Regions from separate parts of the Halomonas sp. KO116 genome, predicted to be linked through region 2. Evidence: predicted binding sites of a transcription regulator. Region 2 holds the regulator's gene; each other region holds the start of a gene.

The links. The regulator FNR, encoded in region 2, switches genes on or off when oxygen is low (the NO sensors DNR and NnrR bind a similar motif). The targets are predictions, from matches to a motif close to TTGATNTANATCAA.
Region 1: a site for FNR is predicted at 7,692-7,705, ahead of KO116_RS22400 (copper resistance CopC family protein). Genes of this name have one in related genera too.
Region 3: a site for FNR is predicted at 7,992-8,005, ahead of KO116_RS12125 (Hsp20/alpha crystallin family protein). Genes of this name have one in related genera too.

The regions. Positions count from the first base shown of each region.
Region 1 covers NZ_CP011053.1:217,580-227,855, reverse strand. Annotated here, with positions in the region: gene KO116_RS22440 (histone-like nucleoid-structuring protein, MvaT/MvaU family) at 1-187, shown strand, start outside; gene KO116_RS22435 (hypothetical protein) at 221-1,252, shown strand; gene KO116_RS22430 (JAB domain-containing protein) at 2,442-2,996, opposite strand; gene KO116_RS24285 (ArdC family protein) at 3,134-4,036, shown strand; gene KO116_RS24280 (DNA-binding protein) at 4,333-5,361, shown strand; gene KO116_RS22410 (DUF411 domain-containing protein) at 6,409-6,822, opposite strand; gene KO116_RS26140 (hypothetical protein) at 6,836-6,970, opposite strand; gene KO116_RS22405 (hypothetical protein) at 7,007-7,549, opposite strand; gene KO116_RS22400 (copper resistance CopC family protein) at 7,908-8,279, shown strand; gene KO116_RS22395 (copper resistance D family protein) at 8,283-9,188, shown strand; gene KO116_RS22390 (cupredoxin domain-containing protein) at 9,472-10,005, shown strand; gene KO116_RS22385 (response regulator transcription factor) at 10,020-10,276, shown strand, end outside.
Region 2 covers NZ_CP011052.1:1,162,543-1,172,818, forward strand. Annotated here, with positions in the region: gene KO116_RS05410 (DUF294 nucleotidyltransferase-like domain-containing protein) at 1-596, shown strand, start outside; gene KO116_RS05415 (DNA polymerase III subunit epsilon) at 593-1,255, shown strand; gene ttcA (tRNA 2-thiocytidine(32) synthetase TtcA) at 1,361-2,272, shown strand; gene fnr (fumarate/nitrate reduction transcriptional regulator Fnr) at 2,265-3,008, opposite strand; gene hemN (oxygen-independent coproporphyrinogen III oxidase) at 3,091-4,524, opposite strand; gene KO116_RS05435 (sulfite exporter TauE/SafE family protein) at 4,603-5,295, opposite strand; gene ccoS (cbb3-type cytochrome oxidase assembly protein CcoS) at 5,292-5,537, opposite strand; gene KO116_RS05445 (heavy metal translocating P-type ATPase) at 5,534-8,020, opposite strand; gene KO116_RS05450 (FixH family protein) at 8,017-8,550, opposite strand; gene ccoG (cytochrome c oxidase accessory protein CcoG) at 8,557-9,996, opposite strand; gene ccoP (cytochrome-c oxidase, cbb3-type subunit III) at 10,143-10,276, opposite strand, start outside.
Region 3 covers NZ_CP011052.1:2,602,966-2,613,241, forward strand. Annotated here, with positions in the region: gene KO116_RS12085 (MFS transporter) at 56-1,264, shown strand; gene KO116_RS26075 (hypothetical protein) at 1,261-1,386, shown strand; gene KO116_RS12090 (potassium channel family protein) at 1,422-1,871, shown strand; partial or broken gene KO116_RS26310 (cation:proton antiporter domain-containing protein) at 1,903-2,862, shown strand; partial or broken gene KO116_RS26315 (NAD-binding protein) at 3,103-3,444, shown strand; partial or broken gene KO116_RS25060 (metal ABC transporter permease) at 3,509-3,638, opposite strand; gene KO116_RS25810 (hypothetical protein) at 3,687-3,860, opposite strand; gene KO116_RS25815 (metal ABC transporter ATP-binding protein) at 3,851-4,321, opposite strand; gene mntR (manganese-binding transcriptional regulator MntR) at 4,584-5,063, shown strand; gene KO116_RS12110 (DUF3750 domain-containing protein) at 5,134-5,898, opposite strand; gene KO116_RS12115 (winged helix-turn-helix domain-containing protein) at 6,168-6,404, opposite strand; gene KO116_RS12120 (BON domain-containing protein) at 6,614-7,267, opposite strand; gene KO116_RS12125 (Hsp20/alpha crystallin family protein) at 7,326-7,829, opposite strand; gene KO116_RS12130 (PHA/PHB synthase family protein) at 8,262-9,989, shown strand.

The DNA of each region.
Region 1 (10,276 bases), on a different replicon from region 2:
GGTTAATACTGAAAAAAGCGTCAGCGAGTCTCCGGCTATACGTAAGAAGCGAATGATAAAGGAATATCGCAATCCTTATGAAAGGGAGATTGTCGAAACAAGAGGTGGCAATCATAAAACCCTGAGGGCTTGGAAGGATCAGTACGGTGCCGAGGTCGTTGATTCTTGGCTTGTCGAAGAGAAATAGCAGGTTATTACTGTAGGCTGACAGAGGTTAGATATGGCCAGCGATAGCAATAAAGACAAGGACATACAAGCAGTTGCGGTTAATAAGCCGCCTCAGCTTGACCTATTCAGCCTGAGCGATAGCCGGGACAGAAATTATAGTAATAGCATCGACATTTACGATGCATTGCCTAAATATTCTCTGGAGAAGCGTCGTCGATTCACAGACCTTAACAGCGCGGTAAGAGAGCGCGAGTGCCGTATAGGCGACCGCGTTATAAAGGTTAAAGTTAAGCCAGCTATTATCGAGAATAGTAAAGGCAAACATGAGCTAGTTTATCCTGGTGAGCGTGAAGAGATTATAGAAGACGCTTTAAGAAAACTGGCTGTTAATGGCGGAAGCGTCATGATCGATGGTAAAGTTGGTGTTCTTTTTACTTTCTACGAGTTGCGTGCTGAGTTACGCCGGAACAAACATGAGTTCAAACTCAGCGAGATAAAGGAGGCGATACTTGTATGCCGTGGCGCACAGCTTGAAACGGTCACCAATGATAATGAAACTGTTATTTCCTCAAGCTTTTTTCCTATGGTCGGCCTAACCACGCGAAAAGATATTCAGATGCGTGAAGGCGATACTAAATGCTATGTACAGTTTAACCCTTTAGTAACTGAGAGCATTCTTAAACAAACTTTCCGTTTATATGACTATAGCACTTCGATGTCGATTAAGAGCCCTCTTGCCCGGTACATGCATAAGCGAATGAGTCACTACTGGAGCCAGGCATCAGCCAACGATCCCTATACGCCTCGTCTTATTCCTTACCTGTCAGGTAGCCCTCGCGGGCTTTCTGATCGCATGGGCAGTAATGTTCGGGCTATGAAAATTGCCCTAGACGTACTCGTTGAGCATGAGGTTATAGCTAGTTATAAAGCGAAGAGAATAACGGAAGGGAAAAAACTTGTTGATATTTACTACACAATCTTTCCTACAGATAAATTTGTCAAAACTGTTAAAAGAGCAAATTACAAAAGTAACTCAATACGGTTAAAGAAAGACTTACATACTATTAGCGAAACATCACTTTAAAATAATATTATCTTATTTCCTTTTGTGAAGTCTGGATCATTGAATGCATTTAGATGGCCTTTACTGCTTAGGGGGATAATGTACACACGGGCAACTCGTCGCCCTTCAAACCCCAGCCAGCCAGGATCGTAATTAACGGGCTGTGCTGCAGGAACCATTGAGGCGCGCATTGCAGTCCAAGCGTGTGCCATCATTGGGGGGAATGTTGCACAGATAGCCGATTCCAGACCCTCTCGATCACCTTGCTCAATAGGGGGAATGTTGCACAGATAGATGCTTCCAGACCTCCTTAATCACCGCGCCAATGACCGTAGCCAACGTCCAGTCACCCTTGTAAGCAGACTGCTATCACAGTAGGCATTCAAGAGTGTAGCTCACAGAACGTAGGTGGGAACGTTGCACCATCAGCCCCCGCGACAGGTCTTTAAAGCACGGCCAGCGTGCTCAAAAGTGTCATTCCTCCCTGGCAGGGGATTGTCGATCAGTAACAATTTGACAACAAAGAAGGTAAGGCACTATATTAAGCAGCTTCAAATGATAACGGTATAAAAGTGCTCTGATAGCTATCAACGTATCCACATTTACTGTGGGTAAGCCTGTGGAAAAGTAGCGTTTTATAGGTGGGAATGTTGCATCGTTTCGGTGGGGATACTGCACAGGTTATTTTCTGACCAGCAATTTAGCCCTCTATAGTAGGTGGGTATATTGCACAGGAGATGCAGAGCGAATCGAATCGATCCTGTCAACCTATCATGCCTTAAATCTTGCAGGTGGGAATGTTGCACAGATGGTGCCTAAATGAGCCAAAATGTGGACAAAAAGACGTTTTCTGTGGACATCAGGAGGATAACTTTGAGCCCCAGGTGGGGATGTTGCACAGCAAGCGGTGGGAATGTTGCATAGCAAGCGGTGGGGACGTTGCATCGGTTTTTGAAAGATAATGCATACTTTTCAGTGGTTTGATGCTTCTTTACTCGCTCGTAACCCTGTTTTAACCCAGCCTTAACCCTTTAACCTTTTTATATTAACCAGCCTTTCCTAACACCCCCCAAGCCACCGAGTTTCTTTGTGGGCCGTTAGAAGAGCAGTATCAACATCACAGCAGGTTTAACAATTAAAGGATAGCCCATAAAAAAGCCTCACCAGCTGGAATGCTGGTGAGGCCATGAAAACGGCATAACCGTTGAAGTTATATCAGCCCCCTCTCTGCAAAGCTGACATGCTCGGTGCCAGCCACAATAATGTGGTCTATCACCTTTACGTCGATCACATCCAAAGCCTCTTGTAGCTTCTTCGTAATCTGACGATCAGCATCACTCTCTTGAGGACTACCGCTAGGATGGTTGTGACACAACAATACGGCGGAAGCATTCGTTTCAATCGCACTTCTAACCACTTCCCTAGGATAGACAGCCGCCTTATCCACGGTGCCTCTAAAAAGCTCCTCATGCTTGATGACTTGATGTTGCGAGTTCAGCCACGTCACTGAGAACACTTCGTAAGGCAGTTCCGCATACTTGAGCGTCAGATAATCAACCGCTATCCAAGGAGCCGTTATCTTTGCACCCTCACTCTCAAGCTGACCATAGAACCGTGCTTCGATGATGTTCAGTGCCTCTGAGATAACAGCATCTTCACTCTCTTTACGCTGCTCTGCGGTCTCTACGGTTCCCTTTCCAGGGAAACTATAAACTTTGGCCGCCTCACTAACTGCGAACATATCCAACTGGTTGGTGTGCTTCATCATTCTCTCCTCTCTCATTCCCGCTGCCGGGTCTCGATTAGAGTTAGGGGAAGCACTGACCCCCCACCGGCTGTCACCTAGCGCCCTATCCCTTCTTGAGACCTGCACTACTGCAGGAATGAGAGAGGAGATAGATCATGAGCAAACGTGCAATCGATGGTATCCGCGAAGCACTCATACAAGGTTTGATGGAAGGCACAGCCCCCTGGCAGAAGCCTTGGAAACCAGGCGACAAAGATGTGAGCCAGCCCTATAACGCCTCTTCAGGGCGTTCTTACACTGGCTGGTCAAATATCATCAGTCTCTGGATTGCTTCAGATAAAAACGGCTACACCAGCCCTGCCTGGGTGACTTTCAAGCAAGCGAAGGATCTCTGCACTCACCCCCGCAAGGGCGAAAAGGCCACTCCCGTGGAATTTTGGAAATTCCACAAAAAGCGCGAGAAGAAGGAGAACGGCACAACGGAGGAGAAAATCATCCCCGTGAACCGTATCTTTTATGTGTTTAACGAGGAGCAGCTGGCGGACCCATTGACAGAGGCTGCAAAGCCACCTGTCTTAGAAGCTCAACCTGAGCCCGTGCAGTTCGTTGCACGGCTGATTGAAGCATCGGGCATCCCTTTAAGCTGGGGCGGTGACAAGGCCTACTACAGGCCCTCTACGGATGGCATACGCCTGCCCCGTCCTGAACAGTTCCATGAGGTTAGTGAAATTGCGGCCACCGGCCTGCATGAGCTGATCCATGCTACTGGTGCTCCCTCGCGCCTCAACCGGGACAAGAGCGATCGCGCTCGAGAGGAAGTAGTGGCAGAAGCTGGCGCCTGGCTTGCAGCCATGCGCTTTGGTCTCCCTGCTACCCCCGAAAACTCGGCGTCCTACCTCACTGGATGGGCTTCACGGCTCAAAGGTGACCAGGCCAAAGAGATCGACCGTGCTCTGGCTGATGCGCAGAAGGCGGTCAACTTCATCGAGCAAATGGCACAACAGTGCGGTTTGATCGACGGAGAAGAAGACTCAACTGCAGCAACCGCGGCAGCTTGATTTTTTTCTTTACCATTCAACAGCCTCCCCCTCGGGAGGCTTTTTTTTGTGTTTAGTCACTGCGGTGGGGATGTTGCACCGATCCCGCAACAGCTATGGCTTTCAACATTGGCACGATCTTTCCCAATAGATTTCCTGCACTGGTTGCATTCTTAGGTGGGAATGTTGCACAGCAGATCATCTAGTAGGCTGCGCTAGCATTATTTTTAGGGTTAGCGAAGCTGTTGACTATATTGTATGTATGTATCTTATGTATAATACATACATACAATACATACACTAGGAGATAGCCCGGCATGACTATTAAGCCGGAAATACGGCAACGCATCATTGATGCTGCCGAGAAGCTGGTATCCGAAGGCATCGACAGGCCCACCAATGAACAGGTGCGCGAATGCCTGGGTGGTGGCTCCCTGTCGCATATTTCCCCGGTCATGCGTGAGTGGCGCGATAGCCTAAAAGACAATGCCATCGCTGTGCGAGAAATGCCGAATGAGATCCGCACTGTCTTGGAGCGGGTTGGAGCTGAACTATGGCGCTCCGCTAGCCAGCACGCTGATGAAGAAGTCGAGAAGATACGCGCAGAGTCCGAACAGCGCGAGAAAGCTGCCAACGAAGAGCGAGATGAGGCGCTACGCGAGATTGAGCGACTAGAGGCCAGCATCGCAACCTTGCGTGAACACGGCCATCAGGATGGGCAGCGCATTGAGCAGCAGACGGAGGAGATCCATACGCTTGTGACGGAGAATGCCACCGCAAGGCAGCGGGCAGCGGATGCTATGGGACGAGTTACCGATTTACAAGACCAGCTCTCCCGCCAGAATCAGCAATTGGAAACCATGCGTGTTGAAGCGCAACGGCAACAAACGTTGGTCGACCACTTGCGAGACGAGAAAGCCGATAGCAGCGCCCGGTTGGCCACAATTGAAAGCGAGCTTAAAGCCGCTACACGGGAACTGGAAACCTCTAGTAAACGTGAATTGCAGCTCCAGAAAACGCTCGAGGCCGTCAACGAAGACCTCTCTTCTCTTCAGCAGGAACATGCCAGCCTACGTGCGGAGAATGCCTCTGTTATGAGGCGCAGCGGTGAGCTGCAGGACGAGAACGCAACGCTTCGTACCGATCTCGACAAGATCAAGACATCTTCCAGCGACGCCCGTAGCGAGCTGAAGACAGCGACTAAGCGGATTGAGGAGTTGGCAAATATTCAGGAAGAGCACTCAGAAACCCGGACACAGCTGGCAATCGCTTTATCCCGCGAAGAGGATCTGCGCAAGCAGTTAGCTGACCATCAGAAACGGCTAAAATCAAACAAAAAAGACTAGGGACCAAAGGCAGAGTGATGAGGTACAGGTCAGCCAGGTTACTGACCGGGCTCATGCTGATAATGGCACCAACCGTGGCCACTGCTGATATTATCATAGGCACCTGGTACGTGCGCCAGCTTGGCTGATTACCGATTGCCAAAGTGATACACCCTGGTAGAAGCGCAGAATGGATTCTTCTCCAGCACGAGCAAGTTCAAACCCAAATTACACCGGCTTTCCAATCCTTATATCTAGGGAGGGAAAGATTACTGAGGAAGCCCTGGACATTTGTATAGCGCATCTGATCAAGCGTGGCAGGGTTCAATCCAGGAAGTCGTGGATAACATGCCGGAAAGCGTTGTATCAGTTCTTTGGCTGGTGTGAGGTGAATGCTATTGACTGGCGTGATGTGGGCAATGACCGAGAAACTACGGTATTCGCGGAGTTCCGGGGCTGGAACCTAAGCCCCGAGGGCGGTGCCTTGCCGCAGCAACGGTGAATGCCCGGCTACGACTTCTTTGCGCATTCTATCGGTATGGCACCAAGTGTGGTTGGGTGATGACTGTTCCGTATGCCATGAAAACGGTAATGGTTAGGCAACCTACAGGCCTCCTCGCTCACGTCGGTGCGAGTGGAGGAAGACGTACGACCGCAGATGTCACGCTGAAGACGCCACGAACCGTAATTTGGGTGCTAAGCAAGCATCAATCGATTGATCTCCTGAGTGCCATCACCAATCCCACGCATACGCTGTACTCAATGATGCAATCCAAGGCTCAGACCTATGCCTTGCTCTACGTGCGCGACCGACTGGGCCATGCCTCGGTCGCAACTACTGAGAAATACTTGCACTGTCTCTAATTTTAATTAGTTTGATAGACGCAAATAATAGGCTGCTTTTGGCCGAGGCTATGTGAAAACTCTCGAGCCGTAAACAACATGGTTGACGTAAGCGAAATCGGTAGAATTTTTATAAATGAAAAGCTTTAGAGTCAGCGAAAGAGCACCGCAACCAACAGGCCAGCTTTGATCACTCAATTAAAGGGTCATAAACTGCTCATCTTCCTAGTCTGTAAACGCGTAGACATCGTAAGGACCGTCTTGTGGCCCTGGCATACCTGGCGTACCAATCGGCATACCTGCTAAACCAATTCCATCTATTTTAGGCTGTTGCTCAAACAGCGCCTGCACGGCTTCCATTGGAACGTGGCCTTCGATCCAATACTCGCCCATCTCAATGGTATGGCATGAACCCAGGCCATAGGGCACGCCTGCCTGCTGCTTAATATCACCCAGCTCTACATCGTCAATAATCGTCACTTCTACGCCGAGCTCTTCAAGATGGCGTGCATAAGCGTCACAGCAGCCGCACTGGGGGTTTTTATACAATGTTGCCTCTGGCGGTAACGCCGCCTGGGCGGAGACCGCCCCAAGCAGCATGGAACCAGAGAGTAAAAGCTTGGTGCTCATATGTTGCATTATTTTCAACTCCTTAGCGTGAACGACTGAAGAGGTACTTGGCCAGCGAAGCGATCGCCAAGCCAATTAATAACAGCATGGCCAGGGGCATCAACCAGCCTAGCCACCCCATTGACCCCATAAAAGCAAAACATTCCGCGTTCATCATGCCATCACTCCTAAAAAAAGAGGCAATCGCCAAGGCTTATTGCGGGCCATGGTGGCTGGGCATGCTTCCACTCATCTGTTCACGCTGCTCGTCGGTTAGTAAGTCCTGCATCTGGTTATGCATGCGCACGTTATCAGCCATCATATCGCCATGAAGGCTGGCCATTTGAGCATGCAGCGTCTTTACTTTCCATTGTTCAGGGCGTTCAGTCTGCATGATTTGCATCATGTCGTCGCGCAGGTTCATCAATTCGCCCATCCGCTCAAGCTGGGCCGCGCGGTGTTCTTGGCGCATCTCACGCATGGTACTCATCTGCTGCTCGTCGAGCATACCGCCCATGCTCCCCATGCCTCCCATCATTGGACAAGGCATCATCCCGCTTTGCCCTCCCATCATCATTCCTGGGTACATGTCTTCTTGACTGCCCATCATCATGCCCGAACCCATACCGACTTGGCCGTCCATCATATTGCCCTGACCTTGGGCGCCTTGGCTCATACCTTGAGCGAAAATGGCGCTGCTGGGGACACTGAGGCTTGCAGCCAGACCAATGGCAAAGATCATCTTGTGCTTAACCATGATATTTCCTCTTATCATGTTGCTGGTCGAGACATCGCCTTATCCATTAAAAATGGAAGAAGGCGGAGTTAGCTTTCGTTATAAACCTACAACCTATAGGTGGCCCAAAGGTAAAGGAGAAACCGATCCCAATACCTAAGTGTTGTCACAGATCATTTTTTCCGCCATTTTCAGCCCTGTTTCAGGTTGGCACGTTATAACACCGACTCATTTCCATGAAGAAAAGCACGACGCCATGCGCCTTGTTCGCCAAACAGGGCAGATGAACGATGTAAGAAGGCTCAGCCGAATCAGTTTTAGCGCCTCCGCGATGAAGTAACGGCATCCATTCAACCCTAAAAATATATAAGGATACGGTATGCAAAAGAAGACGAGTTCGCTCCCTATCATTCACGCTACCTTAGCAACGCTGTTGCTGTCGCTAGCAATCCCAGTGCTGGCCCATGAAGGGGGCGCAAGCACTTCACCTAAGGATGGCGTGACCATTCAGGATTCCCCAGCAGAGATTGGCATTGAGTTTGGTGGCATGATGCGTATCACCCAGTTTGAAGTGACAGGCCCGGACGGCTCTGTTCCTCTTGATGGTCAGCCAGGCAGTGAACAGGTCGAACGCTACTTCGTAAAACCAGGTGAAATTCTTTCGGCTGGGGACTACCAGGTACGCTGGCGCGGCCTATCGGATGACGGGCACATGATGACCGACGGTTTTAACTTCTCGGTCGAGCCCTGACCCATGGCCTGGTGGTTCTCCGTAAATAGCCTCGACGTCTGGACCGTCGCGATGATTCTCGTGGCGGCCGGGGTTTACCTCAGTGCCCTAGTCGCGACGGGAGCCGTGTTGTTTTGTCTAGCATTTCCCCAACTCCCTGAACATGACCGGAGGCACGTCGCCCGCATGGGTGTCCTTGCTGTCTGGGCCGGGATTATCCTGATTCTGTTCCAGTGGCCTTTAGAAGCTGGTTACCTTGGGGGCGGCAATATAGCGGCTGCAACCAACCCAATGCTACTCGGGATCGTGTTCGAGGGTGCGTCCGGGACCCGGCTGATACTGGTGGTAACTGGCTTGCTGTTGGTCCAGGCGATTCAGCTCAATAACTTAACACTCTCAAAAACAGCCAACAGCTTGAGCCTAGTAGGCGTTTTATTGGTGATGCTGGCATTCGTGCAGGTGGGGCATACAGTAAACACCCCACGCCTCGTTCTGGCTGTCTTGCTGATCGTTCACCTGATGGCGGCAGCATTCTGGGTAGCCTCGCTGTGGCCGCTGTTCCACTTAGTGGGGCAACATTACAACCACGGCAATACCGCCCGCATTCTGACCCGTTTCGGGCAACTCGCCATGGGCGGAGTTGGCGTGTTGGTACTGGCGGGCGTCACTTTGGCCACGCTGCTAACAGGCGGTCTCACACCCCTGCTCACCACGGCATATGGACAGTTCTTGATCGGCAAGGTATTGATTGTGGCGGCGCTACTGTTATTTGCTGCCGCGAACAAGTGGCGGCTTGTGCCGGCCTTTGAGAGCGGCGACGCAACAGCCCCAGGACGGTTACAGAGAAGTATTGCACTGGAGATGGTGCTGGTCGCGGTTATCTTGTTGATCACGGCAGTGCTGACAAGAGTGTCATCACCGAATGGGTGACTAACAGGTCAACCACCTTGTTGAGCCGTTCCAGAGCTCGAAATTAACGGTCTCCTTCTTATGGGCCTTACGCTGAGGTTTAGGCGGAGGCTGCCATAGGCAATTGCACCAACAAGACGAAAAGTCATTGCTGCAGCGTTGACTCTAATCAGGGGGGGCAGGATCCATCATCATGTTAGAAATGCTTTTGGGTAGCAGGCCATATTTTTACGTTAGGTTCAGGCTCGTTTCAGGTTAACGCCGTATAAAGAACAAGTGACAATAACCTCTGAGGTAAATGACCATGCGCAACATCTCCTTAACAACGTCTTTGTTTGCCCTTTCACTCAGTTTGATAACGAGTGCGGCATGGGCTTCGCCCGGCCAAGGCAGTGGTGACAATGGCCTAACCGAGGCTGACGTTGACCGCACGATCAGCCTTGAGGCTGGCGATATGTGGTTCGACCCTGAAGAGCTAGAACTGGCGGCTGGGGAGGTGGTTAAATTTGAAATCACCAACACCGGCAATTTAGAGCATGAATTTGTGATTGGTAGCAAAGAAGCCCAAGAAGAGCATCGAAAAATGATGCTAGACATGGCCAATGGCGGAGGCCATGACATGTCGAATATGGCACACGGTGAAGGCCACGATATGTCCAATATGTCAAACGGCGATGGTCACGATATGGCCAATATGAGTATGGAAGGCGTCACCATTGCACCTGGCGAGACTGGGTCTCTATTATGGCGTGTTCCTGATAATGTTAACGCGCTAGAGTATGCATGTAACATTCCCGGCCATTACGAATCCGGCATGTACGGCAATTTTTCTCTCTAATCTGACGTATATCCATGAAACTGTTGCTACTTGAAGATGATGACTTGCTAGCGGAAAGCTTGGCAGAGAGTCTCAAAGACAACGGTTACCTGGTTGATTTGGCCGCTTCCTTGAAAGCGGCCAAGTCGCTGATGGCAACCGAGCATTATGAACTGGCGATCTTAGATGTCGGTTTGCCCGACGGCTCAGGGCTGGATCTGCTCGCCCAGTGGCGCAGGCAAAAACGCGACACGCCTATTTTGATCCTGACGGCCCGCGATACCTGGGAAGA
Region 2 (10,276 bases):
GGGCCAGCGAGCGGGATGGTGACAGCCTGATGAAGCTGGCGATCATGCTTGATGCCCATGCGGTGGCCGGTAACCCCAGCCTGCTTGCCAGTGTACGAGAAGAGCTATTTGAACGCTGCTCTCGTGATGAGCTGTTGCTTTCGTACTTTGCGCGCACGGCGCTACGTTTTTCCACACCGCTGACGCTGTTTGGCTCGCTGAAAAAGCCTCAGCACGGTATCGATATCAAGAAAGGCGGTATTTTTCCCATTGTTCACGGCGTGCGCACCATGGCGCTTGAGCGGCGCATCCAAGCCACCTCGACGTTTGACCGTTTGGATGCCCTGGCCGCCGATGGGCGATTGGATCGCCGTTTTGCAGATGACCTGGGCGAAGCGTTGGCCCTGTTTTCCGAGCTACGTCTTAAACAGCAGCTAACCGCGTTGGAGACGCCTGTCGGTGCTCAAGAAGCTAACGCCCAAAACAGCAGTCGCGCTAACCGTGTCGTGGTGCAAAATCTTTCTTCCCTTGAGCGCGACCTATTGCGTGAAGCGATGCATATTGTCAAAGACTTTAAGCAGCGGCTTTCCCATCGTTACCATTTGGAGTATTCGTGAGCGGAATACGGCTGTTAGATCGACACGTGGCACTTTTTAGCGGTTCCTTACGCACCTTGTTGCGTCGCGAAAGCGACCGGCGGCGCTGTGCTGATTCTCCCTATGCCTGGCTCTTTCAGCCCTATATGGGCGAAGAGCTGGTAGCGCTTGCCTGCACATCAACGCCTACGCCGACATCACCTGTGATCAGTTTGGCCGCCGTGGTGCTTAGCCAACAGCAGGTGCGTACCAGCCGTGCTTTTGTGCTGACGTTAGGCGCACCGGGGCAGGCTGACCATGCATCGCTGCGTCGCCATCACCTGCTGTGTCAGGCGGGGTGTGTGGCGGCGCCAAATCGCGACAATTTAAATGCGTTAGTAGAGTTTATTGGCAATCGACCTATTGTCGGCTGGCAGTTAGACCAGCGGATTGGCGCGTTAAATGCGTTGCTGAGAAAGCGGTTGAATTTCGCGCTGCCCAATGCCCAGGTCGACGTAGAAAAGCTGCATCAGCGCCAGCTGCGGCGCTTGCACCCGGAGATAGAGGCACCGAGTAGCTTTGCTCAAGCGCTGGCGTGCTGGCAAGTACCCGCGATGGGGATGCAGGGTGTGTTAGGTGAGGCCACTTCCAGCGCGCTGCTGTATATGCGCCTGCAGCGCATTATGGCGGAGGCTGCTTAGTAATAGGCAGCGCTGCATACGAGTAGTTGGGTCAGGGCGGTGAGTGTTGTTAGAATAGCAGCCACTTTTTCTTGAATGCCTTCCACCCTCGGCAGTGCTTATACCATGCAATCTCTTGATCATTTTGACCCTGCTTCCCTCGGAGCCGCCCTCGCTGATGTTGAGCAAGACTCGCCAGAGCTGGCTGATGCTAAGCAGAAACGTGAATTTAACAAGCTGCAAAAGCGCCTGCGCCGAGAAGTAGGCAATGCGATTATTGATTACCAGATGATCAATGAAGGCGACCGCGTGATGGTCTGTCTCTCCGGCGGCAAAGACAGCTATACGATGCTGGAGATTTTGCGCAACTTGCAGCGCAACGCGCCGGTCAATTTCTCAATGGTAGCGGTCAATCTGGATCAAAAACAGCCCGGTTTTCCCGAGCATGTGCTGCCTGCGTATCTGGATAAGCAGGGCGTGGAGTATCACATTGTCGAGCGCGACACCTACTCGGTGGTGAAGGAGAAAACCCCGGAAGGCAAAACGACTTGCGCGCTCTGTTCACGTCTGCGCCGCGGTTCGCTGTATGGTTTTGCTGAAGAGATTGGCGCCAATAAAATCGCCCTGGGTCACCACCGCGAAGATATCCTTGAAACGCTGTTTCTCAATATGTTCTTTGGCGGCAACTTAAAAGCGATGCCGCCTAAGCTGCTTTCTGATGATGGTAAAAATATCGTCATTCGGCCGTTGGCTTACTGTAAAGAGGCGGATATTGCCGAGTTTTCACGGCTGATGGAATTCCCGATTATTCCCTGCAATCTATGCGGTTCGCAGCCCAATATGCAGCGCCAGGTGGTCAAAGAGATGCTCGCCGAGTGGGACAAAAAATTCCCCGGCCGCCTGGAGAGCATGTTTAAGGCGGTGACTAATATTGCCCCTTCCCAGTTGGCCGACCGCAGCCTTTTCGATTTTGAAGGCTTAGAGGCCAAACAGGCAGAGCTGCTGGCCGGGCGTATCCAGGCATTTAACGTCAGCTAGCGTTTTGCTCCTCTTCGGCGAGGGTGATTAAGCGCTGCATATCAAGAATATTGACCTCTCGCCCGGATACCGCCATTACGCTCTGCTGCTGGAAGCGGCTTAAAATCCGGCTGACGGTTTCCACCGCTAAACCCAAATAGTTGCCGATATCGGCCCTGGGCATGGAAAGGCGGAAACTGTAGGGCGAGTAGCCACGGCGACGAAAACGATCCGAGAGGGTAATCAAAAAGCTCGCCAGCCGCTGGTCGGCGGTTTTACGCGACAGCAGACGCATCATGCGCCGGTCATCGCGTAACTCTTTGCTCATGCTGCGATACAGCTGGCCACGCAGTTCGGGCAACTCCTCAGAGAGTGAGTCCAAGCGATCAAAGGGAATCTCGCAAACGGTGGTCGTTTCCAGGGCAATCACGCTACCTGGATAGTGCTCCTCATCAATCCCGTCCAACCCCACTAGTTCGCTCGGGAGGTAGAAATTGGTCAGTTGCTCGCTGCCGTTTCCCTCTGAGGTGACTTGTTTCAAACTGCCCGAACGTACCGCGTAAACGCTGGTAAAAGTATCGCTTTGGCGAAATAGTGGTTCGCCTTTTTTCAGCGGTGCGCGACGACGAATAATGGCATCGAACTGGCCCATATCGTCCAACTCAAGGGCAAGCGGCAGGCACAGCGAGCTAAGGCTGCAGGTTTGGCAGCGCGCTTCGTGGAGTAGCGAGCGTCGGCTGCTCATAGGTTCCAACATGCGGTGCTCCTTGAGTGGGTCAGGGTAAAATTAGCAAATTCTTACTTATTGTGATGGCGTTAGCATGCCTACAATAAGGTGATTAAACAATCTTAGAGTAGCGCTGCCCTATTTGCCCAGAAAGATGGGTATCGAACGCCATGGCTAAATGGCGCACCAGCAGACGACCCATGGACGTGGCGCTAAGTTGATCACCACTACGGGTCAGTAGGCCATCTTGCTCGGCGCTCTGTAAACGCTCCAGCGCGGGGGCAAAATAGCGGGGGGCATCGATGTTCCAGCGCTGGCTGACCGCAGCCAGGTCAATGCCCATATCGCACATCAGCCGCTCAATCACGTCTCGACGGATGAGGTCGTCGTCGCTCAACCGCACGCCGCGTACAGTGGCGAGTTGGCCCTGATCCAACGCCGCCTCGTAGCTTGCCAGATCGCTCGGGTTCTGCGCGTAGACGTCATCAATGCGCGAAATCGCCGAAACGCCAAGCCCGATTAAATCGCATTGGGCGTGACTGGAGTAGCCTTGGAAGTTGCGCTGTAGCGAGCCGTCGCGCTGGGCAATGGCCAGGCTATCGTCAGGCCGGGCAAAGTGATCCATCCCGATATGTACGTAGCCAGCCGCGGTGAGCATCTCTATCGTGGTGCGCAGAATTGCCAGCTTCTCTTCGCTACCCGGCAGGTCATCGACGTTAATCCGCCGCTGGGGGGCAAAGCGCTCGGGCATGTGGGCGTAGTTAAACACAGAAAGCCGTGCGGGATTTAACTCGATCACTTGACGCAGGGTGTCTGCAAAGCTTTTTTCAGTCTGAAAGGGCAAGCCGTATATTAAATCGAGATTGAGCGAACGAAAGCCCAGCCGGTGTGCTTCATCCATCAGCGTCTCGGTGAGTACTCGTGGCTGAATACGGTTAATGGCTTTCTGCACCAGCGGGCTTAAGTCCTGCACGCCTAAACTGATGCGATTGAAACCGAGCGATTGCAGGTGGCGCAGCGTAAATACATCCGCTTCGCGTGGGTCTATTTCAATCGCGTAATCGCGATCGGCAGAGGACGAAAGGCCAAACCGGGCATCCAAACGATCAATCAGGTCGCCCATCTGGTTCAAGTTAAGAAACGTCGGTGTTCCGCCACCCCAGTGCAACTGCTTCACCGGTCGTGTGGTATCCAAGTGGCGTGCGGTCAGCACCATTTCACGGTCGAGTCGGGATAAGTAGGGCTCGGTCAGGGCGGTGTTCTTGGTGGCGATTTTATTGCATGCGCAGTAGAAACAGATCTTGCGACAAAAAGGCACGTGAACATACAGCGACAGCGAACGCTGACTGGCATTGCTACGCTCTAGTGCCTGGGTCAGGTCACCGGGGGTGAATTGGTCGTGAAATGACAGCGCCGTGGGGTAAGACGTGTAGCGTGGTCCGCTGGTGTCGTAGCGGCGCAGCAGGGCTTCATCCCACACCGGCTGCACGGGCGCTGCCGCCACAGACGAGGCAAGAGGTGAAACCGCAGGGGCATGAACGGGCATGAAGGGGCGCTCCGACGTGAGGTAATGCCGCTAGCCTAACCCGTGACGAAAGCGTAAAGATTGAGCCATGTCATGCTATTAGAAGTTGTGTGCCGTAAGAGTCCAGAGCTGCCACAGCGCAAACGCGATAATCGTTAGTGCCGCCACGCTGCGCGTCGCCGGGTGGCGAATCAGGTGGCTTAGCTGGCGCGCAGCGAGGCCAGTGGCGAGCAGCGCCGGCAGGGTGCCTAGCCCAAATGCGCCCATTAGCAGCGCGCCCTGGAGCGGGTCGGCAATCGCCAAGCTCCAGGCCAGCATGGAGTAGACCAGCCCACAGGGTAGCCAGCCCCAAAGTGCGCCTAGCGCGAAGGCTTGAGGGATATACACCACCGGCATTAAGCGCCGCCCCACAGGCTCGATAAAGCGCCATAGACGGCGGCCAACCGCCTCCACTTTGAGCAGCCCTTTCCACCAGTTGGCGATATACAGCGCCATCAGGATCAGCATCAGCGCCGCAAACACTTGTAGCAGCATTCTCGCCGTGGCAGAGAGGGAAAATAGCGTGCCTAGTAGGGCTACCAGCGCACCTGCGCTCATGTAGCTAGTGATGCGACCTGCGTTATAGCTGAGCAGCAAGCCTCCCATACGCGCCGGATGGCGCATGCTGGGGGGCACTGCAAAAGTGAGCGCGCTCATAATGCCACCACACATGCCAATGCAATGGGCGCCGCCCATCAAACCAAACACGAATGCTGCCAGTAGTGGCGGCAGGTCAAGGCCGGTTGGATTCATGGCCGGGGCTCTTGGTCGTCGGACGAGTGTGTGTCGGAGGGGGCAGCAGGGCGGTGCTTGGCTTGTTGTCGCTGGCGTCGCTGTTCGGGGTTGAGGTCGTTTTCATCTTCATCAAACAAAATGCGGTGCGCCGGGCCTTCCAGGTCGTCGAACTGATCATTTTTCACCGCCCAGAAGAATGCCCAGACGGCGAGGCCCAGCAGAATCAGTGAAAGCGGAATGAGTAGATACAGAATCGTCATGCGGTTACCGGTGTTGAAGCGCTTGGCGAAGAGGCTGGCGGCGTCGTACGCCAGCGTGACAGCCGCAGCGCGTTACCCACCACCACTAGCGAGCTGAGCGACATACCAATGGCCGCCAACCAAGGTGGCACCAGCCCCATTGCCGCCAGCGGCAGTGCCGAAACGTTGTAGCACACTGACCAAATCATGTTCTGGCGCATGATACGCCGGGTCGCGCGGGAAATCTCGATAGCCTCAAAAATCCGCATCAGGCGTGGGCTGAGCAGCACTGCGTCGGCGCGGGTACGGGCGAGATCTGTCGCGCCGTTCATGGCAATCGCCACGTCAGCACCGGCTAACACCGGCACGTCGTTGATGCCGTCACCAATCATCACCACGGTTTCGCCAGCGGCTTGAAGCTCTTTCATCCGGGCCAGTTTGCCTTCGGGGCTGGTGCCTGCGTGCCAGGTAGTAATGTTGAGCTGGTTAGCCAGGCTCTCAACGGCATCGACGGTATCACCGGAGAGCAGCTCCACGGTTAGCCCCTGGGCCTGAAGGGCTTTGATCGTGGCAGCAGCGTCATCACGAATACCATCATGCAGACCAAACCAGGCGCGGGGTTCGCCGTTTTCGCTCAGCAGCAGCCACTGGCCCCTGGCGGGTGCCGCGATGGGGGTATCGGTGGCGCCATCCATTGCGCTATCTATTGCGCCGTTTACTGCAAACCTGGGCTTGCCCAACCGCCAGCGGGCGCCGTTTAAGCTCCCCTCAAGGCCTTGCCCGGTGTGGCTGTGGATCTCTTTGGCTTGCAGCGTGGCATCCCGGAACGGCCGAAAGGCGCGGGCGATGGGGTGTTCTGAGTGGGCCTCTAACGCCGCTGCAATCGCCTGGGCACGCTCGGCGGTTAATTCGCCGAACGGCTGGGTCTGGGTCAGGTGCATTTCGCCGCGGGTTAGTGTGCCGGTTTTATCAAAAATCACCCGGGTAACGTTGGAGAGGGTTTCCATGGCATCGGCGCGGGTAATCAACACGCCGCGCTTACGTAGCTGGCCGTGGCCTGCGGTCAGTGCCGCGGGGGTGGCCAGCGCCAGCGCACAGGGGCAGGTCACCACCAGCACCGAAAGCAGCACCCAGAGCATCCGAGAGGGATCGATAAACCACCAGGCGATCGTCACGCAGGCGGTCACCAGCAGCAGTCGGAGTACAAAGAGGTGGGCCATACGCGCCGCCATCTGCGCAAGCCGCGGACGGCTGGCAAAGGCGCGGTCGGTGAGATCGACAATGCCCGCTACCCGGGCATCGCGCCCGGCGTGAGTCACCCTGATCACCAGCGGGTTTTCCATGTTTTGGCTACCGCCGGTAATGCGGTCGCCCACCCGGCGGGTGACCGGTAGGTATTCGCCGGTCAGCATCGACTCATCCAGGCTCGATTCGCCTTCCTCGATAATGCCATCGGCAGGGACGCCGTGGCCGGGCTTGATCAATACACGGTCGCCGGGGGCGAGTTCGCTGGCGGGTAGAATGCGCTCGCTGCCGTCGCTTTCCAGCCGCGTGGCCGAAATGGGTAACACGCCGCTCAGCGCATTGCCGCTATGGCCGCTGCGGCGTCTGGCGCGGCCTTCTACGTAGCGGGCAAAGAGTAAAAAGAAGGTAAACATCGCCACCGAGTCAAAATAGACCTCGCCGACGTTAAACAGCACCGCGTAGCTGCTGGCAAGGTAAGCCCCGCCAATCGCCAGCGAGACTGGCACATCCATGCCCAGTACCCCGGTGCGCAGATCGCGCAGGGCGTTGCGGAAAAACGGCTGGGCGGAGAAAAACACCACCGGCGTGGCCAGCGCAAAGGAGAGCCAGTGAAACAAGGCATAGAAGTCGTCGCTGATTTCTCCGGGGCCGGAGACATAGATCGGGATCGAAAACATCATCACCTGCATCATGCCCACAGCGGCGATAATTAGCCGTCGCACGTTCATGCGCTCTTCATGCTGCATGCGCGCCTGGGCTTGATCAGGCTCGTAGGGCTGGGCGTCGTAGCCGATGGCGGCCAGTTCCGCCAGCAGCTGCGAGAGCTTCAACCGCTGGGGATTCCAGCTTACCCGCAACCGGTGGTGGGTTAAATTCACCGCGCTGGAGGTGACCCCTTCCAGGGCGTTCAGGCGGTGCTCGATCAGCCATGCACAGGCGGCGCAGGTAATGCCTTCAATGGCGAGGGTAGCTTTGACGTTGCCCTCGTCGCCATCGGGGTGGACAAACTGCGCCTGCAGGCCGGGGTCGTCAAACACCGACCAGGTGTCCGCTTTGGCGGCCTGGCGCTCATCCGGGCGTTCGGGCAGTTCGGTACGGTAGCGGTAGTAGCTCTCTAGGCCACCGTCGACGATGGCATGGGCCACCGCCTCGCAGCCGGGGCAACAAAGCGGGTGGGTATCCTCATCTAGGCTAATCGACCAGGGTGCTCCAGCGGGAACCGGATTGCCGCAGTGGTAGCAGGGGGTGGCGTCGCTCATTCGCTTGCTTTGCGCCCTCCCGGCAGTAGCGCGACGCTATTTTCATTCGGGAATGTCGCTTCACCCGTCAGACGCCAGTCGGCATCTTCTAGTGCGGGCTGAATCTGTAGGTACCAGCGATAGCGCAGATTGTCAGGCCCTTGGGCGATATAGCGGCCATCACGCACGTGCTCAAGCACAAACGATTGGTCACGGTTATCTTCAGTAGGGAAGATAAGGTCTAAATAGAGCGTTTCTGGGCGCGCATCGCCGCTTAAATCAACCACAATATCGCTGGTCATCGGATCCAGGCGGAGCTCTGCGCTTAAGTTCAGAGTGCGCGCCTGCTCTTGTTTGGCAAGCACCATATTAATGGCTTTGCCGTGCTCGTAATAATCTTCCTGTACCACCATGCCGTCGAAACTCTTGATCGACATAACGGCAAAGCCGGTGCTGACGATAATCGAAGAGAACAGAATGCCGATTAAAAACCATGGCCAAAACTGCTTATACCAGGGGGTCACCTTCTCGCTAGAGGGTAGGGATGACATAGTCGTTTATCTCCTCATATCGCCCAGAAAGCGGGCGTCCCGCTCAAGGCGAATACGCTCGTCTTGCTGAGCCTGCAGCGTGAATACAATATCGTGACTGGGTTGCTGTAGCTCGTCAGGGCTAGCGGTCACCGTGACAACTTCTAAGCGCGACTCACCCGCAGGCACGTCAATCATATTGCTCTCTAAGGCTAAACTGGGTAACCCGGAAACGCTTAGTTGGTAGGTGTGGTCCTGATCATCAAGGTTACGAATGGTCAGGGTAAACACATTACTAATCAGGCCGTCACGGGTCGTTTGGTAAAGCTGGGTGCGCTCGCGTTCAGCGTCAAAGTTAAGCGGCATGCGGTCGTTAATCGCCCAGGCAAAAGTGCCTATCATTAATACTAATGCCGCAAAGTAGCCTAGCAGGCGAGGGCGCATTATATGGCTCTTTTTGCCCTCAAGCGCGTTTTCGGTGGTGTAGCGTATCAGCCCCCGTGGGTAACCCATTTTGTCCATCACGCTGTCGCAGGCGTCGATACAGGCGGCGCAGGTGATGCACTCATACTGCAGGCCATCGCGGATATCGATGCCAGTGGGGCAGACCTGCACACACAGGTCGCAGTCGATACAGTCGCCGTAGCCAGCTTGACGCGCTTCCTGATGGCTCAGCCCTTTTTTGCGATGCCCACGGGGTTCGCCGCGGGACTCATCGTAGGAGACAATCAGTGTGTCACGGTCAAACATCACCGATTGAAAGCGGGCATAGGGACACATATAAATGCACACCTGTTCACGCAGCCAACCTGCGTTCAGGTAAGTGAACACCAGGAAAAAGCCCACCCAGAAGTAGGACCAGCCATGGGCTTCAAATGTCGGCAATTCCGCCACTAAATCGCGAATCGGCGTGAAGTAACCCACAAAGGTGATGCCGGTAGCGAGCGCTATCAGTAGCCAAGCGGTGTGTTTAGCGGTTTTACGCCACGCCTTATCCGCTGTCATCGGCTGATCGTCGAGCTTGATACGCCGATTACGCGAGCCTTCGATGCGGTGTTCAAGCCAGATAAACAGAAAGGTCCAAACGCTTTGCGGGCAGGTATAACCACACCACACCCGACCAGCAAAAACAGTAATAAAGAACAGCCCAAAAGCACAGATAATCAACAGCCACGACAGCAGTATGAACTCCTGCGGGTAGAACGTGGCGCTAAAAATATGGAATTCGCGATTAGGCAGGTCGAACAGAATGAGTGGCCGGCCGCCAAGGTTAATCCAGGGCAATAGGAAAAACATCAGCATTAACGCCCAATTAGTACTGCGGCGTAGTTTCTGGAAAATACCTTTAATTTCTCGCACATAAATGTGACGCCGTTTAGCGTACATTTCCTGAGTAACCGGTTGTTGTGGAGGAGTGTGATGCCCCACCGGATTCGGCGTGACGTCTTGGGTTGGTATCTTTTCCATGGCGGTATTCCCGGCTCAGAAGGCAGGAGGGAGTGCACCTAGTCTCGTAAAGGCGGTGCATGGTCAATATTGTATCGGTTTGCGTATAAAGAAAGGGTGCGGTTTGAGGCCGCACCCTTGCTTGGCTAGTAGGGCTGTTTAGTCAATCAGTCCGCTAAGCGCAGGCTATACACGTAGGCGGCGACCAGGTGAACACGCTCTTCACCAATATAAGCCGCTTGCGCCGGCATATGGCCGTTACGGCCATTGCGTAGCGTTTGACGGATGGAGTCACCTACCT
Region 3 (10,276 bases), 1.4 Mb from region 2:
CGCACAACGCATGCGATAGTGAGCTAACTGTTAGCCTGCCAATAAAGAGAACATCATGGCCTTCGTTCTTCGCCACTCGCTACTGCTGATTATATTGGGAAGCCTGGTTATTTCGACGGCCATGGGGTTACGCCATGGCTTCGGGCTCTTTATGGAGCCGCTCAGCAGCGAGCTGGGGTGGGGACGCGGCGTGTTTGCCTTTGCGCTCGCATTACAAAACCTGGTTTGGGGTTTATCACAACCCTTTACCGGCGCGCTGGCTGACCGTTTCGGCGCGGCTAAGATTATCGTTGTTGGTGGCTTATTATATGCCTTGGGGCTGCTGTTTATGAGCCTCTCTACCTCGGTGCTGGGCATGACGGTCAGCGCCGGGCTATTGATTGGCCTTGGTCTCTCAGGCACTACATTCTCGGTCATTTTAGGTGCCGTGGGCCGTGCGGTGGCGCCTGAAAAACGCAGTATGGCCATGGGCATTGTTAGCGCGGCAGGCTCCTTCGGGCAATTCGCCATGCTGCCCGGCACCCTTGGCTTGCTCGAGTGGCTTGGCTGGGCGGCGGCGCTTATGGCGATGGCGGCTATCGCAACCATCATCATTCCCCTGGGGGCAATGCTGCGCGATAAGCCCTCCGCCAAAACGGCAACCGATTTAAGCCTGAAGGATGCACTCAACGAAGCAGCTGGTCAAAAAGGCTTCTGGCTGCTCTGTTTAGGTTTTTTTGTCTGCGGCTTTCAGGTGGTTTTCATTGCCGTGCACCTCCCCGGCTACTTATTTGATAAGGGCCTTGCTGTTCAAGTAGGCACGACCGTATTAGCGTTAGTGGGGCTGTTTAATATTGTAGGCACCTATACCGCGGGATGGATGGGCGGCATCTGGTCAAAACCCAAGCTGCTCACTTGGCTCTATTTGATTCGCGGGGTGGTGATTACTGCGTTTGTTTATTTGCCGTTAAGCCCTGTTAGCGCTTATTTATTTGGTATTGCCATTGGGTTGCTATGGCTCTCCACTGTGCCATTAACCAACGGCATTGTGGCTTCCGTATTTGGTGTTCGTCACCTCTCCATGCTCGGCGGCATCGTGTTTCTATTTCACCAGTTAGGCTCCTTTATGGGCGTCTGGCTGGGCGGCTATTTTTATGATCTTACCGGGCACTACAATACAGTCTGGCAAATTGCTATTGTGCTCTCGGTCGTGGCCGCTGCACTACACTGGTTTATCAGTGAAAAGCCGCTTGAGCGCTCGCAGCCAACGACGGTGACCCCATGACAATCAATCATTTACTTAAGGTCATGGCGGCAATTCTGCTGTTTACCGGTTTAATGCTCGCATGGTGGGGCTGGCAGCACATGGACGCTACTTTGCTACTGATGGGTACCCGTTTATGCTAACGAGCAAAGGCCAATTAAGTTGATTACTTGCTAACATGACTATTCCTTACCCCGAGCATATCGCGGTTGTGGTAACAACCTTTGTTACCGTGGTCATTGCGGTACTGCTTCACTATGAAGCCCTATGGCTTATCTCTCGCCAAATAGAAAAATCTCGACGGCCACACCGACAACGAATCCTGGGGATGGCGTTTGGTGTATTAATGACACACATTGTCGAAATTTGGCTGTTTGGGATCACGGGCTGGTGGCTTACCGACCAGTTGAGTATTGGCGCTTTACATGGGTACGACAGCTTTAACGTACTTGATTACATCTTTTTCTCTGCGGTGACCTATACCACCGTGGGCTATGGCGATATTTATGCCATGGGGCCAGTGCGTTTTTTATATGGCACGTTGGCATTAACTGGCTTTGTGTTAATCACTTGGTCAGCATCGTTCACTTTTATAGAAATGCAAAAGCACTGGCGGGTTGGAAGATAATCAGCACCGTTACGCGCTCAAGGGATGCGGCATGTTTGAAGTAGTTATTTTATCGGTAGCGTTAATCTTTGGCATCGCGGCACGACAGCTAAGTCTGCCACCCCTCGTGGGGTTCTTGGTAGCAGGGTTTGCTCTTAATGCCTTTGGCCCCAGTATTGGCCTACCCATCGATGCGGGCCCACTGCTTGAGCATCTTGCTCATTTAGGGGTGCTACTACTGCTGTTTACCATTGGCCTTAAACTCAATATACGCAGTTTGGCAGAACCCGTAGTGCTGGGTAGCGCTTTTATACACCTAGTGATTACCTGCCTGTTGTTTACCGCAGGTTTTGTTATTTTTCTTTCGCTTCCCCTTGATAAAGCGATACTGCTGGCGATTGCACTCTCTTTCTCAAGTACGGTTCTGGCCGCTAAAGTGCTCGAAAGCAAACGCGAACTACGTGCCCTACACGGCCGTATTGCGATTGGCATTCTCATTATTCAAGACTTGGTTGCCTTAGCGGTTCTTAGCATCTACAGCGGTGACTCCCCTAGCCCCTGGGCATTGCTAGTTTTCTTACTGCCGCTATTACGACCAGTGCTTTATTGGCTAATGAACATGGCTCAGCACGATGAGCTTCTGGTGCTATTAGGTGCTGTGTTAGCCATTGCGGTTGGTGGTATGGGCTTTGAAGCCGTGGGATTAAGCTCCGAGGTAGGCGCCCTAGTAATGGGCTTGCTACTTGCAAAGCACCCTCGCGCGCAAGAGTTATCCAAGGCGCTATGGGGGCTTAAAGAAGTGCTGTTAATCAGCTTCTTTCTGCAGATTGGCATGGCAGGTTTGCCCGATAAAGAAGCACTGTTATTTGCAGTTTTACTGGCTGTTCTGCTTCCATTAAAAGGGGTTCTGTTTTTTGCCCTTCTCATTGCTTTTCGCATCAGAGCGCGCAATGCCTTCCTGGGAGGCTTGAGCCTAACGGCTTACAGTGAGTTTGGCTTGATTGTTGCTGCCAGCATTTTAGAAGAGTGGCTTGTTCCGCTGGCGATTACCGTTGCCCTGTCGTTTGTCATCGCAGCCCCGCTAAATCGCATTGCCCACCAGCTTTTTGATCGTTGGGAAAAAAGTTTGCTGCGTTTTGAACGACACGCTCGCCATCCCGATGAACAACCAGTGGATTTAGGTAGTGCCACCATTCTAGTGCTGGGCATGGGCCGAACCGGTAACGCCGCCTATGATTTTTTTACTGATAAAGGGTTGTCTGCTGTGGGTATTGATTCAGACCCCAATAAAATAAACACACAACGACGAGTTTTTTATGGCGATATTGAGGACGTGGGATTCTGGCATCATCTCAATATCAACCATCTAGCGGCAGCCACGTTGGCCACCCCGGAACTTGAAAGCAAATTGATTGCTACTCGCGAACTGCGCAAAGCGGGATTTACCGGCCACATAATTGCGGGCATTCACTTTCAGGATGAAGCCGCGCCTCTGCATGCTGCCGGCGTCGATCAAACGTACCTATTAATGACGGGTGCTGGCATCGGGATCGCCGAAAAAACCTGGGAAAGCCTACAAATACCCCTGTTGTGAATATCTGGCGCTAGCCGAGACCGCTGAGCTAACGCCCACTGAAATCAGCATCACGGTTTTAAAGCTGCTGGGGGTCAAACGCGTAGAGCAGCAACGGCCGATAAGCGAGCCACACCACCAGCAGGGCAATCACGCTGGCCACTAAGGTCAGCAAATAGTGCCGATTGCTGAACACCCAGCACATTGCCAAACAGGCAGCACCGCATGGGAGATCGCATCGCCAAACAGGCCAAGTGTTGCCATTAGTTCTGCCTCGTTAGTTCCCCCTGCGCTGCCGTTAAGGGAGATGCTTTATCGACCTGCACATCATTCGCCGACTGCTCGGTAGAACTCACCGCAAGCTCAGCTAAATTGGCATCGCTGAGCATCTCATCAGGCGAGCCTACCCCACGAATAAAGCGGTTGATCAACACCACATGGTCGACGTAGCGCCGTGCCCCGGCATATCGTGAGTGACCATGATTACCGTTCGTCCGGCCTCTCGCTCACCGGCCAGCACGTCTAAAATCAACCGCTCACTAGGTGGGTCTACACCCGCCAGTGGCTGATCAAGCAGTAAAATATCCGCCTGCTGAGCAAGCGTACGGGCAAGTAAAACACGCTTTTTCTGCCCACCGGATAGCTTGCCAATCGGGCGTTTCGCCAACGCCAGCATATCCACCGCATCTAGCGCGCTCTTTACCGCCTCACCATGGCGGGAATCATACCAACGTGAAGGCAGCAGACGGCGCCACAAGGGGTCATTACGCATATGCTCATAGCGGCCACCCATCACAGTTTCCCAGACCGAGACAGGAAAATCCCATTCAATCGCTTCACGCTGAGCCATATAAGCAATATGCCCCGCTTTACGGTGCGTCGAAATCGGCTCACCAATTGCCTGAACATTGCCACACTTAACAGTACCCGTCGCTCCTCAGGTATCGCTTCTAAGCGCTCTAACCATTGCTGTGTTTAACCATAGCGGTAGGCTCAAAGCTATATTCATCCCTTTTGTATTACTGATAAGTAGACTGTAACTCAAGAAAAAAAGCACTATGCAAACAGTTTAGTCTTGGCTAACAATGTTGCGTAAAAATAGGCTACTATCCCAAGTACGATCCAATGATTATTACCGCTGCTTCCGATATAATTTGCCAATGACTGATTCTAAACCGAACGCTTCATTAACCGCCCCAAGCATTCATGGTGATGCCCTTCCGCCCGTGGAGCAGCATGCTCAGCAGTATGCAACGGTGCGTAATGCCCATGAAACCGAGCTGATTGAAGACTACGTTGAGCTGATTGGGGATTTACTGACGCATCGTGGCGAAGCGCGTGCGGCGGACATTGCCAACCGCATGGCGGTGAGTCAGGCAACCGTATCGAAAATGATCAGGCGTCTAAATGAGCTTGAGCTGGTGACTAGCAAGCCCTACCGCTCTCTGTTTCTGACCGAGGCAGGCCAGAAAATGGCAGAAACCTCACGCGCTCGGCACGATATCGTATTGCATTTTTTACGCGCGCTGGGGGTCAAAGATGCCACTGCTCGTATTGATGCTGAAGGCATGGAGCACCACGTGAGCGATGAAACACTGGATATAATGCAGCGATTTACCGAGCAGCAGCAGAAAAGCTAAATGCTCATCAAGAAGCTATCGGGTTAAACTTCAAGGCTCCTGTGATGGGATAAGCGCAGGTTGCAGAAAATTAAAGCTCACCGCTCGCTACTCGTGCGGGCATTCCAAGGCGCCCTATACCTGGCAGCTTCAAGGCAGGACGCATCACATCAATACCAAAACTCAAGCCGAGAACATTAATTTCGATGCCCTCTTCTAGCGCCAGCATAATACCGGCTACCCCGCCTAATGAGAGCTGGTAACCCGTGCCACTTGGCGCAGGTGCCAAAATACCGTTGAAAATATAATCTTTGCCGATAGCGGTAACGGGCAGCGTCACCTCAAAGTCTGGTACTTCACGAATCACCCAAGCGATAAAACTGTTGCTGTTAGGCCCGGGCCATACGCGATAAAGGTCGGCTTGAGGGTAGTCAGCAGCAGCGGATTCTATCTTGGGTATTAATTGTGCAGCCGCATCACCGCGGTAATCGGCCAGCAGCGTGGGCGGGTTACCAAACCAGGCACGATCGGGGGTATCAATAGAAGAGACTACCGTAGGGCGACGCCAGCTCAACACTTGATGCAGCCGGTAGCTATCAGCATTCTCTGCTTTCGTTGCAATCCAGATATGTTCGCCAAACGCCCCGCGCCAATTATAGGCGCGGGCAGAATAGACCTGCACCACGGCTTCGGAGATCGCGGCTGGGTCTGGGGCGATCCCAGCGGAGGAGCGATCCAACGATGACCAATGTCCTTCTGTTACCACTTGATTACTTGCCAATATCCATACAGGCCCCACTAGCAGCAGCGCTAAAAGCACTACGAGAGTGAACAGCCATCGCAGCAGCGTTTTCATCGTGTTACCCGAAGCTAAGAGATAACTGTTAGTACCGCGATAGCTAGCTGGACGCAAGCATATATTGTCGATTTGAGGAAAACGCTAATAACGGAAGCTAAATGTAATAGCCGTTCAATTACTATGATATACGTTACCTTTTTAGTCAGTAATAAAAATGTAACATAGGTTAAAAAATAACCATAAATATTAATTAAATAAAAAGGTTAAGAAAATCATCGCTTCTTTAACTTGATTAATAAGGATAAATTTAAAGCTTATATGGCCTCTCAACGCAGACGATAGCCCACGCCTGTGAGCGTCTCGACCCGCGCAGACTGGTTACCAAGCTTGCGGCACAAGACACGAACAACGGCGTCAACCACATTGCTGCCGCCCTGATAACGGGTGCCCCAGACATGCTGCAAAAGCTCACGGCGGCAAACTGCCTTGCCCTGATGTTCAACCAGGTAGCGCATTACACCGAACTCCACAGGGGTTAGCGCAATACGGCCTTCCGCCAACATCAGTTGCCGGGTGTAGTTCTACTTTTCCGTTCCAGGTAGGCTTGTAAAGGGCGTGCGTTATAGCCAAATTTGATGGTTAGGTTCTTTGATACTGAGTTCCGGAGAGAGGATCACTCCAACAAAAAAAGCAGGCAAAAAGATAGAGTCATCGAACCCTTCTAGAGATTCGATGACCATTCTACGTTTTGAAATTTTATTACCTGTCACCTTCAAACCCTTATATCATCTATTACCTTCCATACGCCGGGCGAACTCCATGCAGAATGGTGTATTAAGTCTTTTTCCGCGATGCTGTGTGCCTTTCCACTTAGTATGACGTCGTGATCGTGCACCTCGACTTTGATCGCATTGGCATCCTGAATAGCCCTACGTTTAAGTGAGGCCTCAATATCGGCCTTAACAGCAGCAGCGGTAGGCTTAGGTTTGAGAACGATCTGGTTACTCACACCCGTAACCCCTGTCAAGTAGCGTATGGAACTAGCAGCCACACGCCGTTGATACTCCCAAGGGACTTCGCCGGTTAGCGTCACCCAACCGTCTTCAACCATTATCTTTAATGGGTCATGTGGAATGTATACATTCCACTCCAGCGTATTTTTAACCGCACGAGCAATATCTGCATCAGTGCGATTGTTATTTCCAGGCAGATTTACGTCCATTTCAACGGCAACGCCTTTAACACCGCTAACTCGCTGTGCTGCCATTTCTGAATGCCACTTCTCTGCATAACTATCCACATGGCCTGCCAATGTCACAATGCCGCCGTTAACCTCTACCCCAATATTCGAAGCACGAACAGTGGGTTCATACTCAAGTTCGGCAAGCACATCTTTCTGAATTTGACTGTCTGACTTTGGCATCATTTGTACTCCTGTAGTTTTGCAAGACAATCTTGTTATCAATTAGAAATACACGCTCTATCTACTTGATTTCAAGCTTACGCCGTGAAGCTTGTTTGGCTTTTGGCATAGTGATTGTCAATATGCCATCCTTAAATTTGGCTTCAGCATGTTTAGCATCCACTTCTACTGGCAGGGCAATCGTCCGAGAAAAGGAACCTTGCCAAATTTCTGAATGGTAATACTCATCCTGTTTTTCCTCGGTTTTTTCGGAACGCTGACCTTTTAGCATCACGGCATGTTCGGTTATTTCAAGGTCTATTTCTTTTCGGTCAATCCCTGGCATCTCAGCGCGCACTTCGATTTCTGTGTCTCGATCAATGATGTCAACTTTAGGGTTATGTTGACCGAAAAAACCTAGCCGTTCTTTTATTAAGTCTTCCTTGAAAAAGGGCTTCATCCAGCTGCGCTCGAAGAAACCTTCTATCATACGATCAAACTCTTCCAGCGGGCTTAAAGAGCGCTTACTTGGAAGTGAACTCGTATCTTTTTCCGACATTACAGGCTTGCTGATTGCTTTTTCCATGACACTACTCCTATGTAGTTCTTTTACTTAATAAAAGGGATAAACTGCATCTTTATCCTTCATTTTTTCAATGGCTACATTACAAACCATGGTATATTTATAGCGCAAATACTTTTATTTAAAAGGTGGTAAATGTAATAAAAAGCACTAATATGCAAAAACTTGATCCAGAGCAATTAATACCAGCTTCACCCCAGCTCACCTATAAAATGGTAGTAAAATTATTGTGTAGTAGTTAATTTCAACCCATATTAAACCTATCAATAGAATTTCATATCACAATGTTTTTTCATTATTGCTTTTGTTATATATGCGGGCAGCTTAAAGCACAGTGGCATCAGCGACACCTGGCACTCAGGTGAAGTGAATCAGTAAAGGTAAGTAAATGTTATTGCTAGATAAACTAACGCTCAGCTTCTAGGGTTAATAACAATGATTTATGATGAGACACAATACCAACAATTGGACAGGCTGGTACGAGCATCACTGGCAGGGCTAACACTTGGCATTTCTCCTACATCGGCCATGCTAACTTACTTGGACTGGCTATCAAGCCTCCAGCTTTCTCCTGGAACTCAGGCTCATCTAGTAAAAAAAGCAATGAAGAAACAGCTACGCTTGCTGTCTTGGGTTAGCCATTCGGCCTTCGACCCCAATGCCACACCTTGTATTGCCCCCCTGCCCCAGGATCGTCGTTTTCGTGACCCTGCCTGGCGTTACTTCCCCTATAATCTGCTTTATCAAGGCTTTCTTCTTCAACAGCAGTGGTGGCATAACGCCACCACCGGACTACGCGGCTTATCCCCGCATCACGAGCAGGCAGTAGAATTCGGTGCCCGCCAGTGGCTTGATGTGTTCTCCCCCTCCAATTTTTTACTGACTAATCCCGCTGTGCTCCAAAAAACCGTTGAGAGTGCTGGAGCCAACTTAATGCAAGGCCTGCAGCACTACTGTGAAGATATCCAAAACCACTATCTCGGCAAAAGGTCAGCGGGTGCTGAAATGTATGTCGTTGGAAAAAATGTAGCAATTACACCGGGCAAGGTTATCTTTCGCAACCATCTGATCGAGCTAATCCAGTACACCCCTACTACAGAAGAAGTACATGCGATGCCTATACTCATTGTGCCTGCATGGATCATGAAGTATTACATCCTAGATTTGTCCCCCCATAACTCGCTTGTTAAGTACTTAGTCGATCATGGCCATACGGTTTTTATAATTTCCTGGCGTAACCCAACGAACGAAGATCGCGATATTGGGATGGATGACTATCGCCAACAAGGCATTCTGGCGAGTCTCGATGTCATCGAAACCCTATTTCCTAGTCAGAAGATACATGCGGTAGGCTACTGCCTGGGCGGCACCCTGTTGGCCATTACCGCTTCTGCGATGGCCAGAAATGGAGCCAACCGCTTGGCCTCAATGACACTCTTCGCCGCACAAACGGACTTCCGAGAAGCTGGTGAACTAATGCTTTTTATTGATGAAAAGCAGCTCGCTTTCCTTGAAGACTTAATGTGGGCTCAGGGCATTCTCGATACGAAACAAATGTCAGGGGTATTCCAGGTACTGCGCTCTAACGATTTAATCTGGTCCCGGGTCGTGAACGAGTATTTATTAGGCACAAGGCAACCCATTAACGACCTTCTCGCCTGGAACACCGATGCAACTCGCATGCCCTACCGTATGCATTCTGAATACTTGCGTACCCTATTTTTAAATAATGACTTAGCCGAAGGACGCTTGCGGGTAGAAGGCCGCCCGGTGGCGCTTAGCGATATACAAATACCTATTTTCTGTGTTGGCACAGAGTGGGACCATGTCGCACCATGGCGATCCACCTATAGGTTGCACCTTCTTGCAGACGCACCGGAGATTACTTTTTTGCTCACTAGCGGTGGTCATAACGCGGGTATTATTAGTCCCCCTGAACAACCGCATCGGCATTATCGGATAGCCACCGCCTTTGAAGGTGACTCCTATATTGATCCAGACACTTGGCTGGAGCGTACAGCAATTAAGCCAGGCTCCTGGTGGGGTGCATGGCAATCATGGCTGGCAGCAAGGTCAGGCCCCCTTGTCGAGGCACCTCATGTTGGTTCACAACCCTACCCACCTCTCGAAAACGCCCCAGGCAGCTATGTCAGAAAAGCATAGCTCCTGTATGGCTAGCTTAATGAAGACGCTATTCACATTGTGTTCTTCGAGCCTGGCTATCTAACGAAACTGATCGGCGCCCACTAATATAGTGGGATCAACCCTATACAATTAGAGAAATAAATAAAAAACACAAAACGATAGGTAATAACTTTTAGCGACTTCAGCAACCAAATAAGTCTTAAAACGCAATCATACAAGCTTCATGTCCAAACCCTATAAAATATTATATACTTACTGCATCACGCCTCAAAGAAACGCTATAAAACAACTTAATAAACTGCAAG